DNA from 3 places in the Kineococcus halophytocola genome. Region 1 is predicted to be linked to each of the others. Evidence: riboswitches for the same ligand, from Rfam matches in the RefSeq annotation. Region 1 holds a riboswitch; each other region holds the start of a gene.
What was found. Region 1 has a riboswitch for S-adenosylmethionine ahead of AB2L27_RS11015 (aminotransferase class V-fold PLP-dependent enzyme). Riboswitches for the same ligand answer to the same signal wherever they lie in the genome.
Positions count from the first base shown of each region.

Region 2: linked by a shared signal. The riboswitch ahead of AB2L27_RS05760 (ABC transporter substrate-binding protein) and the one ahead of AB2L27_RS11015 (aminotransferase class V-fold PLP-dependent enzyme) in region 1 are both predicted to bind S-adenosylmethionine.
Region 3: linked by a shared signal. The riboswitch ahead of AB2L27_RS11960 (ABC transporter ATP-binding protein) and the one ahead of AB2L27_RS11015 (aminotransferase class V-fold PLP-dependent enzyme) in region 1 are both predicted to bind S-adenosylmethionine.

Region 1 covers NZ_JBGFTU010000011.1:33,795-37,057, reverse strand. Annotated here, with positions in the region: gene AB2L27_RS11020 (hypothetical protein) at 1-110, shown strand, start outside; gene AB2L27_RS11015 (aminotransferase class V-fold PLP-dependent enzyme) at 129-1,487, opposite strand; SAM riboswitch class IV at 1,539-1,652, opposite strand; SAM riboswitch class I at 1,791-1,882, shown strand; gene AB2L27_RS11010 (methylenetetrahydrofolate reductase) at 1,941-2,885, shown strand; gene metE (5-methyltetrahydropteroyltriglutamate--homocysteine S-methyltransferase) at 2,882-3,263, shown strand, end outside.
Region 2 covers NZ_JBGFTU010000005.1:120,411-123,673, reverse strand. Annotated here, with positions in the region: gene AB2L27_RS05760 (ABC transporter substrate-binding protein) at 1-1,268, opposite strand, end outside; SAM riboswitch class I at 1,497-1,587, opposite strand; partial or broken gene AB2L27_RS05755 (Rne/Rng family ribonuclease) at 2,795-3,263, shown strand, end outside.
Region 3 covers NZ_JBGFTU010000012.1:73,576-76,838, forward strand. Annotated here, with positions in the region: gene AB2L27_RS11955 (aliphatic sulfonate ABC transporter substrate-binding protein) at 1-570, opposite strand, end outside; gene AB2L27_RS11960 (ABC transporter ATP-binding protein) at 717-1,538, opposite strand; SAM riboswitch class I at 1,532-1,624, opposite strand; gene AB2L27_RS11965 (Fic family protein) at 1,681-2,202, opposite strand; gene AB2L27_RS11970 (YqjF family protein) at 2,855-3,263, shown strand, end outside.

The DNA of each region.
Region 1 (3,263 bases):
CCGGTGAGCTGAGCTGGGCCGAGTTCGAGTCCGAGCTGCACGCGCTGCTCGCGCAGGAGGCCCCCCGCACGGGGGACGGCCCGCGCCCGAGCAGCGGGCCGCTGGCCTGACCGCGACGCCCGCGGAACTCACCGGGACGCGGGTGCGTCGGCGGCGAGGTAGGCCGCCGGGGCCGGGCGGGGGTCCGACAGCGGCCCCCAGCACCCGTCGACGACGCCGTACCGCAGGGCCGGGCCGGTCGTGAGGAACTGCCGCAGCGCCCGCAGCAGCCGGTCCACGTCGGCGGACGACGTGCCGACGCCCGTCGAGACGCGCAGGCCCCCCTCGGCCAGGCCCAGGGCGTCCGCGAAGCGGTGCGCGCAGAAGCGGCCGTCCCGCACCCCGGTGCCGTGCTCGGCGGACAGGTAGGCCGCGACCTCGGACACGGACCGGCCGGGCACGGTGAGGGTCACGACCCCGACGGCGTCCTGCGGGTGCGGCCGGACGACCTGCACCCCGGGCAGCGCCTCCAGCCCGTCGACGAGGCGGGCTCGCAGCGCCGCCTCGTGCGCCTCCAGCGCGCCGGGCGGCAACGCCCCCAGCGTCAGGCAGGCCTGCGCCAGCGCCACCGCGCCGACGACGTTGGGGGAGCCCGCCTCGTGCCGGTCGGGACCCGTCGCCCACCGCACGCCGTCGTGGCGCACGTCCAGCGTGGCACCGCCACCGGCCAGGTACGGATCGGCCGCGTCCAGCCAGTCGCGGCGGCCGACGAGCGCGCCGCTGCCGAACGGGGCGTAGAGCTTGTGCCCGGACAGGGCCAGGTAGTCGATCCCGTCCCGGCCGACGTCCACCCGCCGGTGCGGCAGGAGCTGGGCGCCGTCCACCGCGATGCGTGCCCCGGCGTCGTGGGCGGCGCGGGCCAGCCGCCGCAGCGGCAGCACCTCGCCCGTGACGTTCGACGCCCCGGCGACGGCGAGCAGGCCGTAGCGGCCGGCGGCCAGCTCGGCCTCCAGCAGCGCGGTCGTCTCCTCCGCGTCGGCGCCGCCGCGCACGACCGTGGTCCGCGCCGACCGCTGCCAGGGCAGCAGGTTCGCGTGGTGCTCGACGTCGGCCACGAGCACGCGGGCCCCCGGGGGCACGGCCCGTGCGAGCAGGTCCAGGGCGTCGGTCGTGCTGCGCGTGAAGACGACCAGGTCCTCGGGCCGGGCCCCCGCGAACCGGCCGACCTCCCCGCGGGCCTGCTCGAACAGGGCCGTGCTGACGCGGGAGAGGTACCCGGCACCCCGGTGGACGCTCGCGTAGTGCGGCAGCACCTGCGCGACCCGGTCGGCGACGGCGCGCAGGGCGGGGGTGCTCGCCGCGTTGTCGAGGTTCACGTAGGTCGTCGTGCCGCCGGTGGCCAGGGGGACCACCGTGTCGGCGCCGACGACGGGCAGCAGCGCACCGACCGCGTGGCCGGACGGGACCGGGCAGGGGGGACGGGCGGGGGAGAGGGTGCTGGTGCTCACGCGGAACTCCTGGGGGAGGGGACCCCACCGGGGGCCGGGGCACCCCGGCGAGGTCCGCGCTTGCCGGCTCCACCACGGAACCGGCCAGGTCGTCACCCGGGGCACCCCACCGCGGAGGAGGGTTGCCGGCCAGCGAGCCGGGGCTTGTCGCTGGCGCTCATGACCTGGGAGGAGCCTGCCACGAGGTGGCGGCCGGATCAACATCGGCACGTCGGCGGCGCGGCTGAAACCCCCCGTGCGCCGCCCGGGTGACCGGCCCGGGACCACTTGTGGAGGGCAGCCGGAGCACCCTATGGTCGGGGAACACCATCCAGAGCGGCTGAGAGTCCTGGCTCGACGACGCCGCAGCAACCCCCCGAGCCCGGGCGAGGGTGCTAACGCCAGGCCGATGGAGCACGTGATGCGCAACACCGATGTCGAACCCTGCCCGCCTCCCGGCGCAGGACCCGCACGATGACGCTCGCCCCCCTCGTCGCCGGCGCGGCGGGGCGGCCGACGCTCAGTTTCGAACTCTTCCCGCCGAGGACTCCGGACGGCCGTGATGCGCTGTGGCGCAGGCTGTCCGACCTGCTGGGCACCAGCCCGGACTTCGTGTCGGTGACGTTCGGGGCGGCCGGGGTCACGCGGGGCCCGAGCCGGGACCTGCTGGCCCACGTCCTGAGTTCCACGGCGGTCCCGGCCATGGCGCACCTGACGTGCGTGGGCTCCTCGCGCCGCGAGGTCGTCGACCTGGCGTGCGAGTTCTTCGACGCGGGGGTCCGCAACGTCCTCGCCCTGCGCGGGGACCCGCCGGCCGGGGCGGGGGAGTTCTCCCCCCACCCCGACGGGGTTCCGACGGCCCGCGACCTCGTCGAACTCCTGCAGGTGGCCGACCGGCGTCGCCTCGCGCTGCGGGGCGGGCGTCTCCCCGTCGACGTCCCCCCGCTCAGCCTCGCCGTCGCCGCGTTCCCCCGGGACCGCGACGAGCACGAGCTCGCCGTCCTGCGCGCCAAGCAGGACGCCGGGGCACGGTTCGCCGTCTGCCAGGTCGGCTGGTCCGCCCGGGAGTACGCCGGTTTCGTGGCCCGCGCCCGCGCCGCGGGCGTCACGATGCCCCTGCTGCCCGGGCTCGCCGTGACCCACGAGGCCCGCCGGCTGGCGCGGATCGGCGAACTCACCGGCGTCCCCGTCCCGCGGGCGCTGCTCGCGGCCCTGGGCACCGGCGACGTCCGCGACCGTCGCCGCGCGGCCACCGCCTTCTCCTCGGGCCTGGCCCGCGACCTGCTGGACGCCGGGGCACCCGGCCTGCACCTCTACACCTTCAACGCGGTCGAGCCCGTCCTGGACCTGCTCGACCACCTCGACCTGACCCGCCCCACCGAACGCCGCGCCCGCGCGGCAGGAGGAGTCACCCGATGAGCCAGAACCCGACGGACGACGACCCGGCGTGGACCGCGACGATCCTCGGCTACCCCCGGATCGGTCCCGACCGCGAGACCAAGAAGGCCCTCGAGGCGCTGTGGGCCGGGCGCACCGACGTCACCGCGACCGAGACGGCGCTCGCCGCCGTCCGGGCCGCCACGGTCCGCCGCCTCAACGCCCTGGGGCTGCCCGCCCACGACGCGTCGATCCCGTCCTCGTTCTCCGCCTACGACCAGGTGCTCGACACCGCCGTCGCCGTGGGGGCGGTGCCGGAGCGCTTCGCGGACCTCGTGGGGGCCGACGGCCGGGTGGACCTCGAGGCCTACTCGACGATCGCCCGCGGCCGGGGGGCGCTGGCGCCGCTGGAGATGACGA
Region 2 (3,263 bases), on a different contig from region 1:
CCCTGCTGGTTCGGCCACGCCAGCGGCGTGCCGTCCAGGCCCTCGCGGATGACGTCGGTCGCCTTGCCGGCGGCCTCCGCGTACGAGTCGGCGTCCAGGACGGACGTGCGGGCCGGGTCGATGCCCGACCCGGCGGTCGAGGCCAGCAGGAGGTTGTTCTCCTGGTTCGTCGCCCACTGCACGAACGCCGCGGCCTTGTCCTGCTGCCCCGACGCGCTGGACACGCCGAGGCCGAAGCCCGCGTCCAGAGCGGTGCGCGGCGTCGTGTTCCTCCCCCCGACCGGCAGGGTCACCACGCCCCACTTGTCGACGATCTTCGAGCTGGAGGGGTCCTGCGCCTTGAGGCCGAGGTCGGTCCAGGTGTCGAGCATGGCGCCCTGACCGGACAGGAAGGCGGAGTTGGCCTGGTCGAAGCCCGTCTGCAGCGGCGTGGGCAGGGCGTGGGGGGAGACGTCGATGAGGTGCTGCAGGGCCGCGAGGCCCTCCTCACCCGCGAAGGCCGGCCTGCCGTCGGCGTCCACGAGGGTGCCGCCGTAGCCCGCGAGCCGGTTGATGAAGGAGCAGCCCAGGATCATCGGCACCTGCTGGCCCTCGACGATCGCGCCGTGGACCGCGCCGCCGGAGTCCTTGGTGATCTTCTCGGCGGCCGCGTCGTACTCGTCCCACGTCCTCGGCGGTTCGACGCCGTACCGCTGGAAGACCTCGGCGTTGTAGTAGAGGACGTGGGTGTCGCCGTCGAAGGGCAGGCCGTAGCGCTTGCCGTCGATGAGCGTGTAGGGGTCGTAGATCGACGGCAGGAAGTCGTCGGTGGCGATCTCGTCGTTGGCGCCGATCCACTCGGTGAGGTCGACGAGGGCGCCGGCCTCCACCAGCTCACCGAGGCCGAAGTAGAAGTAGTCGAAGACGTCGAACTCGCCGTCGCCGCCCTGCACGTCGAGGATCTGCTTGCTCGTGAGCTGGTCGTAGGGGATCGCCGTGACCTCCAGCTTCCCGCCGAACTCCTCGGTGAACTTCGTGCCCAGCAGCTCGGTGAAGGCCAGCACGTGCGGCTGGTTGACCATGAGCTTGAGCGTCGCCCCCTGCAGGTCGACGGCCTTCTGCGCGGCCAGGCCCGAGGCGGCCGCACCCTCACCGCAGGCGGTGAGGGTGCCGGTGGCGGCCAGCGCGCCGACGCCGAGGGCGCCGGACAGCACGCGGCGGCGGCTGGCGAGCAGGCGCGAGGTGCTGGAGCGGGGGACGGACACAGGGGTGCGAGGGGTCGCGGGCATGCGGGTGCTCCGGAGGGTGGGCGGACGGGACGCGTCCGGGAGGGTGCGCGCGGAACGGCGCGCTCGTGCGGTGCGGGGTGAGGACCCCGGGGGAGGAGGGGCGGCCGGTCAGGCCGCGGGTGCCGTCCCCCGGCACGTCGGTGCCCCGGGGCGACAGGCCATCGAGGCCGTGCGCGCGAGGTCGACGTGGTAGCGCCGGGTGAGCTGGGTACAGCTGTCCACTGCAGTCCTCCATCGTCCCTGGCGGGAGCACCTGCCGCGCGTGCGGTGGTTGCTGTGGCGTCGTCGAGCCAGGTCTCTCGGCCACTCTGGATGGTGTTCCGGCGAGCGTAGCGGATCACCGGGGCCCGCGGGAACGCTTTCGCGGGCCGCGAGTGCGCAGGGCCCGGCCGGGAGGGCTGTGCGACACTGAGGACGGCCGTGCGTTCCCACCACACCGGGCGCGCGGTCCGCCGTCGAGACCGTCGCCTGGTGCGTGGGTCCCGGGCAGCGCCGCGGTCTGGTGGAAGGACCTCGCAGGCGCCCCGGCCCGTGCCCCGGACGACGACCGCCGGTGGCTCCGGGGGGAGCACGCGTCGCGCGACCCCACCGGTGCACCAGAACTTCCGTCGGGCGCGGGTCGACCCGCCCGGCGATTCCGACGAGGACGCCCGGGCGTCCGCGGGGACGACCGGTGGAGCGGGCGCTGCGGGCGAAGCGGAGCACCCGTGACGAGCACACCCGACGAGAACGCGACGACGCCGGCGACGGCAGGGGCTGGGACGGGGGCGGGGGCGACGAAACCCCGCCGCCGTCGCGCGGCCAGCCGACCGGCCGGTCCCCCGGCCGCCGTGGAGGCGGCCGGCGCCGAACCCACGGCCGCACCGGTCCCCGAGGCCTCGGCCCCGGGGGATACGGCCCAGGAGACCCCGGCCACCGAGCCGTCCGCGGCCCCCGTGGAGGGCTCCGTCCAGACCCCGGCCGAGACCCCCACCGAGGCGCCCGCGCCGCGCAAGCGAGCCCGCCGGGCCACCCGCAAGGTCGCCGCCCCGGAGACCCCGGAGACCCCGGTGGCCGAGGAGCCCGCGACCGAGGCGCCCCCGACGGCCGATCCCGTGGCAGCCGAACCCGCTCCCGCACGCCGTCGGCGTGCCCGCAAGACCGCCGCCGCCCCGGCGGCCGAGGCGCCCGCCGACCCCGCGGCGGCCACTCCCGCCGTCGCCCCCGCCGTCGCCGCCGCCGAGGACGCGCCGGTCGAGGAGGCCCCGGTCGAGGCGCCCGCCGCCACGACGGACCCGACCCCGGCCGCGCACGCCGTCGAGGACCCCGAGCCCGCCGAGCCGGCCGACGACGCCGACCTCATGGACGACCCCGTCCTGCTGCGCGCGGCCGGGTTCGCCCGGGGGTCCCGCCGGGACGAGGCCGAGCCGGCCGACCGCGCCGCGGACGCCGCGGCCCGTGCGACCGCCCTCTTCTTCCAGGCCCCCGACGCCGAGACCCCGCCGCGCCGTCGGCGGGCCTCGGCCCCGGCCGGCCCGCCGCCCGGTGCCCGGTCCTCCGACGGGGACCAGGACGTGCGCGCCGACGCGACCGCGGAGGACGCCGGGGAGAACGCCCCCGGTGCCGGCGTCCGCGACGAGGAGGTCCTGGACAGCCTGCGCGACCTGCGCCGCTCCCGCGGTGCCACCCGCCGGGCCGGTGCCCAGGAGGACTCCGACGACGCGGACGAGACCGAGGACCTCCAGGACACCGAGGACACCGACGAGTCCGCCGAGGACGCGGGGGACGACGACGCGACCGACGACGCGGGTGCGCCCCGTCGCCGTCGTCGCCGGGGTGGGCGGGGCCGGCGCAGCCGTGGCCGCGACGCCGAGGACCGGGACGACCGGGACGAGGACCCCGGTGAGGACGAGGACCGCGACGACGAGGCCACCCCGGACACCGGCCGCGGCCGGGCCGAGGCGCAGGACGACGACGCCGACGGCTCGGACGACGGCGCCGACGACGGCTCGGAGG
Region 3 (3,263 bases), on a different contig from region 1:
GGACTGGATCTCGGTGGCCGCCATGTTCGGGTCCAGGCCCGCCCACGCGTCGACGTCGCCGCGTTCGAGGGCGGCGCGGCCGTCGGCGTGCTGGATGTTGAGGATCTCCACGTCCGAGCCCGACAACCCCGCCTGCGCGAGCGCCTGCTGCAGGAAGAAGTACGGGTCGGTGCCCGTGGTGGCCGCGATCTTCTTGCCGCGCAACCCGGCCACGTCGGTCACCGTGGAGTCCGCACCCACGACCAGGGCGGTCCACTCCGGCTGGGAGTACACCTCGACCGTCTGCACGGGGGAGCCGTTGGTGCGCGCCTGCAGGACGGCCGACCCCGCGGTGGAGGCGAGGTCGAGGTTGTCGTTGCGCAGGAACTCGTTCGCCTTGTTGCTGCCCTGGGACTGCTCCCACTGCACGGTCAGGCCCGCGTTCTCCAGGATCTTCTGCTCCCGGATCACCAGGCTGAGCGGGTTGTAGAGGGCGTAGTCGAGGCGGACGCGGTCACCGCCGGAGGACCCGCCGGACGAGGAGGCGCCGGCGGCCGGGGCGACGCTGCCGGAGGAGGACTCACCCTGCACGCAGCCGGCGGCGGTGAGGGTGAAGGCCCCCAGGCCGAGGCCCAGGAGGGTGCGACGGGTGGTGCGGGCGGTGGCGGAGGGCAGCGTGGACACAGTTCTCCCGGGGAGGTGGGTGGGTGTGCGAGGGGGTGGTCGGGGTGCGCGGGTCAGGCCGAGCGCGGGACGCCGAGCAGGTCGAGCAGCTCGACGCGCAGCCGGGCCGTGGCGGCGTCGGCGCGGTCGCGGGGGCGGGGGGCCTCGACGGCGAGGTCGCGGACGATGCGCGCACCGTCCTCGTCCGGCCCGTCCTTGCCGAGCACGAGGACGCGGTCGGCCAGGTGCAGGGCCTCGTCGACGTCGTGGGTGACGAAGACGACGGTCGCGCCGGTGCTGCGCTGGACCTCGTCGAGCAGGTCCTGCATCTTCAGCCGGGTCAGGGCGTCGAGGGCGGCGAACGGTTCGTCGAGGAGCAGGACGCCGGGGCGGCGGACGAGGGCGCGGGCCAGGGCGGTGCGCTGGGCCATGCCCCCGGACACCCGGCGCGGGCGGTGCCCGGCGAACTCCTCCAGGCCCACGACCTCCAGCCAGCGCAGCACCTCGGCCCGGCCCTCGGCGCGGTTCGTGCCGCGGGGCAGGCCGAAGGCGACGTTGCCGGCCAGGTCGCGCCAGGGCAGCAGGCGCGGTTCCTGGAAGACGACGGCCGTGCGGGGGTGGACCCCGCGGACGGGTTCCCCGGCGATCTGCACCGCCCCGGTCGAGGGGGCGTCGAGCCCGGCGACGAGCCGCAGCAGCGTGGACTTGCCGCTGCCGGAGGCCCCGACGAGGGCGACCGTGCTGCCCGCCGCGAGGTCGAGGTCGAGGGGGGCCAGAACGCGGTGGTCCCCGAACGTGCGGCTCACGCCGCGCAGGACGACCCCGGCGGCGTCAACGCCGGTGCCGGGCAGCGCGGACGCGGGAACGGTGGGTGCGGTCGTCACGATCTCCTCCATCGGTCCCGGCATGAGCACCACACCTCACGAGGAGGCGGTTGCTGCGGCGTCGTCGAGCCAGGTCTCTCGGCCGCTCTGGATGGTGCGTCCACTGTAGAGCAGCTGAGGGCGTGCTGCCGACCTCTCGCGCGCGCCGGTCGTCTCAGCTGTCTCGTGACGACCGGCTCCCTCGCCGGTGGCGGCTGTCCCGGTACTCGTCGACCCACGTGCGCGAGCTGAGCCACACGCCCTGGGGGCTCTTCTGCGCTCGTAGCCGACCTCGGATGGCGGCGACCCGCAGCGCATCCGCGCTCAGGTCGTCCGTCGTCGACATGAGGCTCGCCAGCGGGACGAGGCGTGACGGGCCCGCCACCGCCGGGACCACGAAGCGGTAGAGGTTGTTGGTGATGGACCGGGCCAGGAGCTCACCCATGGGTCCGTAGTCGGCCTGGTCGGCGCGACGCATCGCCGCCAGGTACCTCGTCCGATCGTTCTTGAACACGATCGCCGGGGGGTGGCCCAGTCGCACAAGCACCAGGTTGAGCAGCAGACGGCCCGTCCGCCCGTTGCCGTCGATGAAGGGGTGGAGGCGTTCGAAGTCGTTGTGCAGCCGTGCGAGACGCTCCGGGAAAGGCTCCTCCCCGGGTGCCTTCAGTCGACCGATCGAGGTAATCCAGTCGCGCATCAGATGGTCGAGGTCCGGGGAGGGGGGGTGGCGTCATCCCCTCGGGGAAGGGCTGGATGTCGTGGCGGCGCCAGTTGCCGGGGCGCTCGTCGGGGGTCGCGTGGGGGTGGGGCGCGACGTCCCACACGGGAGTCATCGCCTGGTGGTGCACCGTCCGCACCTCCTGCAGCGTGACGAGGTCCCCGGTCGTCCAGTCGCTCGGCTCCAGCGCTTGCCCGTAGACCCACTTGGCGGCGTCGGCGTACCCCTTGACCTCCATGTACTCGCGCAGTTCGCGAGAACCGACGGCCCGTCCCTCGTCGAGCAGTTGCCGCACCTGGGACAGGATGAGCGTGTTCCCCGCCAGAGCCGTCGAGTGGTGGGCTTCCTGGTGCCACAGGTCGTCCCAGATGTCCTCGGCCTCCGTCGGGGAGGGCAGCCCGCCGAGGCGGTCGTTCAGGTCTCGGATTGCCTCGTCCAGGCGTGCGTAGACGGTGGCTCTGGACGGTCGACCTCGGGGCACGGCACCTCCTGTGTTCGCTCGGCGGGAAAGTAATGTACCGAACAAGTAAGGCTGCTGAAGAGGTGTTGTTCGTTCGTGGCGCAGAAAAACGACCGAACATCCGTAGTCACCTGGGGTGCTGAGTTCCGCTGCACGCGCCACGCTGGGCTCGTGGTCGACCGCCTGCCCTCGCCGGACGCCATGGCCCTGTCCGGGCCGGTGATGATGCACCAGCACTGGGACGACCTGGCGTTCCTGCACTGGGCCGTCGACCCCGCCCGCGTCGCGCCGTTCCTGCCGCGCGGGGTGCGCCCGGACGTCCTCGACGGGGCCACCTACGTCGGCCTCATCCCGTTCACGCTGCGCGACGCCGGGCCGGGGCGGCGGGTGAGCGTGCCGTACGCGGGCACGTTCCTGGAGACGAACGTGCGCTTCTACTCCGTCGACGACGAGGGCCGCCGGGGCGTGGTCTTCGCGAGCCTGGACGCCAGCCGCCTCGCGGTCGTCCTCGGTGCGCAGGCGGCGTTCGGGCTGCCCTACCGCTGGTCGCTCATGCGCCACGCGGTCCGCGTGCGGGAGG